One region of the Cupriavidus sp. KK10 genome, then DNA from elsewhere that is predicted to be linked to it. Evidence: predicted binding sites of a transcription regulator. Region 1 holds the regulator's gene; the other holds the start of a gene.

Region 1 (3,416 bases):
TGCAGTCGGCCGGAAAGCCCGGGCAGAAGACGTCGACCCGGCCCGCGCCGACCTTGCCCAGCTCGGCCAGCGTCGGCGCGGTGTACGGCTGCAGCCATTCCGCCTTGCCAAAACGGGACTGGAACGTCACCTGATACTGGCCCGGCTGCAGGCCCAGCGCCTCGCCCAGCAGCCGGCCGGTCTTCAGGCATTCGCAGTGATAGGGGTCGCCCAGCTCCAGCGTGCGCCGCGGCACGCCGTGGAACGACAGGATCAGCTTGTCGCCGCGGGCAAAGTCCGGCATGCCGTGCCGCGCCCAATAGGCGCCGACCTGCTGGTGCAGCGCCGAGATATAGGCCGGGTGGTCATGGAAATGCTTGACCAGCCGCAGCTCGGGCTGGTTGCGCCACTGGCCCAGCACCCGGAACACCTCGTCGAAGGCCGTGGCCGTGGTGGTGCCCGAGTACTGCGGATACATCGGCAGCACCAGCACCTGCTCGCAGCCCTGCCGGCGCAGCGCCTCCAGCACCGAGGCGATCGACGGGTTGCCGTAGCGCATTGCGCACGCGACCGTCACTTCATGGCCATGCTGGTTCAGCAGCCGCTGCAGCGCATGGGCCTGGCGCTCGCTGTAGACCAGCAGCGGCGAGCCCGTCATATGGGCCTCGCGCAGCCAGATCGATTCATACTTCAGCGCCGAGGCGCGCGATCGCAGCGGCAGGATCACCCCATGCAACAGCGGCAGCCAGGCCACGCGCGGGATCTCGACCACGCGCGGGTCGGACAGGAATTCCTTCAGGTAGCGCCCCACCTCCTTGGGCGTGGGTGCGTCCGGGGTGCCCAGGTTGACCAGCAGGATCGCCGTGCGCGGCGCGTGGCCGTGCTGGTAGGCCGGTTCGGGAGAAAACGTCATGTCGCTTCCGGGTTGGCACGGTGCCGGGATGGCGCCGGTGCGGCGCACCGGCGATTGCCGCGCTCGGTAGGAATGGAACTGCTTGTCAGACCAGCCAGTCTTTGCACTAGTTCTGGCTCAGGGCGCTGGACAGCAAGCGCGCGGTGATGTCGACGATGGGGATCACGCGCTCATACGCCATGCGCGTGGGGCCGATCACGCCAAGCGTGCCGACGATCTGGCCGTCAACCTCGTACGGGGCGGTGATGACCGCCATGTCTTCGATCGGCACCAGCCGGCTTTCGCCGCCGATAAAGATCTGCACGCCCTGCGCATGGCTGGACACGTCCAGCAGCTGCAACAGGCTGGTCTTGTGCTCAAACACGTCGAACAGGCGCCGCAGCTTGTCCATGCTGGAGGCCAGGTCTTCCACTTCCAGCAGCTTGCGCTCGCCGCTGATAAAGACGTGGTCGTCGTCCTCGTCCTCGGCGACGCTGCCGGCCTCGACCGCGGCCTGCATCAGCTGCGACATGTCGCGGCGCAGGTCCTGCAGTTCCACCCGCAGGTGGCCGCGCACCGTGTCGAAGCTCATGCCGGCATAGTGCGAGTTGAAGAAGTTGGCCGCCTCGATCAGCTGGGCCGGCGTGTATGACAGCTCGGTCTGGATGATGCGGTTCTGCACGTCGCCCTCGGGGCTGACGATGATCAGCAGGATGCGCTTGTCCGACAGCCGCATGAATTCGATCTGCCGGAACGCCTGCGCGCGGCGCGGCGTCATCACCACGCCGGCGAAGTGCGACAGGTTGGACAGCGTGCGCGCCGCCGCCGTGATCATGCGCTGCGGCCCCAGTTGCTGGCCGCCGAGCTGGTCCTGGATCTGGCCGGTCAGCTCGGCCAGGTCGGCGTTGCGCTCCAGCGGCTTGGCCGTCAGCATCGAATCGACGAACAGCCGGTAGCCGCGCGGGGTCGGGATACGGCCGGCCGAGGTGTGCGGGCTGGCAATAAAGCCCATTTCCTCCAGATCGGACATCACATTGCGAATCGTCGCAGGCGACAGGTCCAGCCCCGAGTACTTCGACAGGGTGCGGGAACCGACCGGCTGCCCTTCGGCAATATAGCGCTCGATCAGGGTCTTGAGCAGCGTTTTGGAGCGTTCATCCATGATGCCCCGATTTTACGCAAGTTTTGGACCTTCTGGCGGGCGGCCCGGGCCGCCCGCCCGCGCCTGCTGACAACCGTCATGGCGGTATGGTCTAATCCACGCATGTCCGCCCCCCCGAAAGCCAGCGCCGTGCGCACTTCGTTCAAGACCGTCGCCCTGGTGGGCCGGTACTCCACTGCCGGCATCGAAGGGCCGCTGGAGGAGATCGCCTCTTATATCCTGCGCAACGGGCAGGACGTGGTGTTCGAGCGCGAAACCGCGCTGGCCACCGGGCTAACCGGCTACCCTGCCCTGTCCGCCGAGGAGATCGGCCGGCAGGCCGACGTGGCCGTGGTGCTGGGCGGCGACGGCACGCTGCTGGGCATCGCCCGCCAGCTGGCCGGCTACGACGTGCCGCTGATCGGCGTCAACCACGGGCGGCTGGGCTTCATGACCGACATCGCGCTGGAAGACGCGCACACCGTGCTGCCCGACATGCTCGACGGCCGGTACGAGGCCGAGACCCGCCTGCTGCTGGAATCGCGCGTGGTGCGCGACGACATGGACATCTTCTCCGCGCTGGCCCTGAACGACGTGGTGGTGAACCGCTCGGGCATCTCCGGCATGGTCGAGCTGGCGGTGTCGGTGGACGGCCATTTCATGTACAACCAGCGCTCGGACGGGCTGATCGTGTCGACCACCACCGGGTCCACCGCCTACGCGCTGTCCGCCGGCGGCCCGATCCTGCATCCGACGCTGTCGGGCGTGGTGCTGGTGCCGATCGCCCCGCACGCGCTGTCCAACCGCCCGATCGTGCTGCCGCACGACGCCGAGGTCACCATCGAGGTGGCCAGCGCGCGCGACGCCAGCGTCAACTTCGACATGCAGTCGCTGACCTCGCTGCTGCCGGGCGACCGCATCGTGGTGCGGCGCTCCGAAAAATCCATCAACCTGCTGCACCCGGTCGGCTACAACTACTACGCCACGCTGCGCAAGAAGCTGCACTGGCACGAGTATCCTTCCGAAGACAATCGCCTCTGAGCCAGTATCAAGCCGCCCCTCAAGCCTGAGCCCGAACCCATCGGACCGACTACCTTCCACGCCACGATGCTGCGCAGCCTGTCCATCCGCGATTTCGTCATCGTCGATACGCTCGACCTGGACTTCACCACTGGCTTCACCGTCTTCACCGGCGAGACCGGCGCCGGCAAATCCATCCTGATCGATGCCCTGGCGCTGGTGCTGGGCGAACGCGCCGATGCCGGCGTGGTGCGCGAAGGCGCCCCGCGCGCCAGCGTCAGCGCCACCTTCTCGACCCACCCGGCACTGGATGCCTGGCTGGCCGAGCGCGAGCTCAACAGCGAAGCGGAAGACGGCGTGCATACCGTGCTGCTGCGCCGCACG
Region 2 (3,416 bases), 390 kb from region 1:
TTCTTCGATCTGGGCGCGGATTTGCTTGACGCGGCCTTCGATCGCACCTGCGTCGCCGGCGCCGTCGATGATGATGGTGTTTTCCTTGCCGATCTCGATGCGCTTGGCCTGGCCCAGGTCGTTCAGGCCAGCCTTTTCCAGCGTCAGGCCGATTTCTTCAGCGATGACGGTGCCGCCGGTCAGGATGGCGATGTCTTCCAGCATGGCCTTGCGGCGGTCGCCGAAGCCCGGGGCCTTGACGGCGGCGGTCTTCAGGATGCCACGGATGTTGTTCACCACCAGGGTCGCCAGGGCTTCGCCCTCGACGTCTTCAGCGATGATCAGCAGCGGGCGGCCGGCCTTGGCCACTTGCTCCAGCACCGGCAGCAGGTCGCGGATGTTCGAGACCTTCTTGTCGAACAGCAGCACGAACGGGTTGTCCAGCTGGACAACCTGCTTTTCCGGGTTGTTGATGAAGTACGGCGACAGGTAGCCGCGGTCGAACTGCATGCCTTCCACGACTTCCAGCTCGTCGGCCAGCGACTTGCCGTCTTCAACCGTGATCACGCCTTCCTTGCCGACCTTGTCCATGGCTTCGGCAATGCGCTCACCGATCGAGGTGTCGCTGTTGGCCGAGATCGCGCCAACCTGGGCGATTTCCTTGCTGGTGGTGGTGGGCTTGCTGACCTTCTTCAGCTCTTCCACGGCGGCGGCAACAGCCTTGTCGATGCCGCGCTTCAGGTCCATCGGGTTCATGCCGGCGGCAACGAACTTCATGCCTTCGCGCACGATCGACTGGGCCAGCACGGTTGCGGTGGTGGTACCGTCACCGGCGTTGTCGCTGGTCTTGGAAGCGACTTCCTTGACCATCTGGGCGCCCATGTTCTGCAGCTTGTCCTTCAGCTCGATTTCCTTGGCCACGGACACGCCGTCCTTGGTCACGGTCGGGCCGCCGAAGCTGCGCTCCAGCACCACATTGCGGCCCTTCGGGCCCAGAGTCACCTTAACTGCGTTGGCGAGGATGTTCACGCCTTCAACCATCTTGGCACGTGCGGCGTCGCCGAACACTACGTCTTTAGCTGCCATTCTTGAATCTCCTGAAATCTGTACGGGTGGCGGTCAGTCGGTGAATTACTTGTTCACCACGGCCATGATGTCTTCTTCGCGCATGACCAGCAGTTCCTGGCCTTCCACCTTCACGGCCTGGCCGGCGTACTTGCCGAACAGCACGCGGTCACCGACCTTGACGTCGAGGGCGATGTTGTTGCCCTTGTCATCCTTCTTGCCAGGACCGATTGCCAGCACTTCGCCTTGATCGGGCTTCTCGGCAGCGTTGTCGGGAATCACGATACCGGACGCGGTCTTGGTTTCGTTGTCCAGACGCTTCACGATCACGCGGTCGTGCAAAGGACGCAGATTCATACGGACTCCTAGATACAAAGTGAGTTTTTAATCACAATTCGGCCGGCTACCGAGGCGACGGCCGTCTGAAATGTTCAGGTGCCGCAAGGGGCGCTTTCATGCTGTTAGCACTCACCCCCGGCGAGTGCTAATTATAGGGACGGGGTATGGCCATTTCAAGACAGGGACTTAATACGGGTTTTCCCTTGGACGTGAAATTCTCGTGGGAAATGGCCTTGGAGAGCCACTGAAAGAGGAGCTTTAGCCACTTAATGTGCATTTGCCGCTCCGTGTAATTTCGACCAAACTGTACATGGGTCGCCGCACGACAACGACAAACATCAAGCCCGCCGCCCGGATCACCCTCCATGAACGTGGAATCCCACTCCCGTCGCCGCAACCGCGCCGGTGGCGATCCCTGCCGCACCTTGCGCAACTCGGCCGGCGTGCTTGCATTGCCGTGGCCCGAGTGGCTGCGTCACTACCACCGCGACTGGCTGAAGCCCGATGTCATGGCCGGGCTGACCGTTGCGGCAGTCGTCATCCCGAAGGCTCTCGCCTACGCCACCATCGCGGGCCTGCCGGTCGAGGTCGGACTCTATACGGTATTCGCGCCGATGCTGATCTACGCCATGCTGGGAACCTCGCGCCCGCTCAGCGTCAGCACCACGACCACGCTGGCGATCCTGGCAGCAGCCGCGCTTAGCGATACGACGACGGCAGGCGGTACCGGGAGCTTGCTGACGGCTTCGGCCACGCTCACCTGCCTCGTGGGCATCATCCTGGTCGCCGCGCGCTTGCTGCGCCTGGGCTTTGTTGCCGATTTCATCTCCGAGCCCGTCCTGGTCGGCTTCAAGGCCGGGATCGGGCTGGTGATCGTGGTGGACCAGCTTCCGAAGCTGCTCGGCATCCATTTCCAGAAGGGCGCGTTTTTCCACAACCTCGCAGCCATGGTCCAGGGCGTTCCCCACGCTTCGCTGGCAACCATGGCCGTTGGGGTCACGGTCCTGGCGCTGCTGATCGGCATGGAACGCCTGGTGCCGCGCGCGCCGGCACCGCTGATCGCGGTGGGGATCGGGATTGCGGCAGTCGGCCTGCTCGGGTTGCAGTCCCATGGCGTTGAAACCGTTGGCCATGTCCCGACTGGCCTGCCGCCCCTCACGCTGCCGGATCCCGATCTGGTCATGCAGCTCCTGGTGCCGGCCATGGGCATTGCCCTGATGAGCTTTACGGAAACCATCGCAGCCGGACGCGCCTTCGTGCAGAGCGGCGAACCCGCGCCGGACCCGAACCGCGAGCTGCTGGCCACGGGGTTCGCCTGCCTGGGTGGCGCATTCCTCGGCGCGATGGCTGCCGGCGGCGGAACCACGCAGACCGCGGTGAACCGCCGCTGCGGCGCCAGATCGCAGCTGGCGGGACTGATCACCGCGGCCGTCGCGCTGGGCGCGATGCTGGTGCTGGCACCGCTGATCGGCCTGATGCCGGAGGCCGCGCTGGCGGCAGTGGTCATCGCCTATTCGGTGGGACTGATCCAGCCGGCGGAGTTTCGCGCCATCCTTGGCATCCGGCGCACGGAGTTCCTCTGGGCAGTGGTAGCCTGTGCCGGCGTCGTGCTGCTAGGGACGTTGAACGGCATTGCCGCCGCCATCATTGTTTCGCTGCTGGCGCTGGCCTACCAGACTTCCGATCCGCCAGTCTATGTCCTGGCACGCAAGCCCGGCACCAATGTATTCCGGCCGCAGTCCGCCGAGCATCCCGCCGACGTGACCTATCCTGGCATGGTGATGCTGAGGCCGGAGGGCCGCGTTTACTTCGCCAATGCGAGACACATCGGGCACAAGATGCGGCCCATCATTGCTGCAGCGAATCCCCGGGTGGTGGTGCTCGACCTTGTCGGCGTCTTTGACCTCGAGTACACGGCGCTGCGGATGCTGACGGAAGCCGAAAAGAAGATGCGCGAAGGCGGCGTGATGCTCTGGCTGGTGGAACTGAATCCCAATGTGCTGGAGATGGTTCGGCGGTCGTCCCTTGGGGAC

What was found. Region 1 encodes HrcA, which represses chaperone genes, less so after heat shock. Its sites were predicted from a motif close to TTAGCACTCNNNNNNNNNGAGTGCTAA; they were not measured.
Region 2: groES (co-chaperone GroES) is a predicted target of HrcA. The motif match lies at 1,506-1,532, and genes of this name have one in related genera.

The regions. Positions count from the first base shown of each region.
Region 1 covers NZ_CP073677.1:1,152,072-1,155,487, reverse strand. Annotated here, with positions in the region: gene hemH (ferrochelatase) at 1-892, opposite strand, end outside; gene hrcA (heat-inducible transcriptional repressor HrcA) at 999-2,033, opposite strand; gene KB879_RS05630 (NAD kinase) at 2,136-3,053, shown strand; gene recN (DNA repair protein RecN) at 3,120-3,416, shown strand, end outside.
Region 2 covers NZ_CP073677.1:758,538-761,953, reverse strand. Annotated here, with positions in the region: gene groL (chaperonin GroEL) at 1-1,065, opposite strand, end outside; gene groES (co-chaperone GroES) at 1,111-1,401, opposite strand; gene KB879_RS03770 (SulP family inorganic anion transporter) at 1,749-3,416, shown strand, end outside.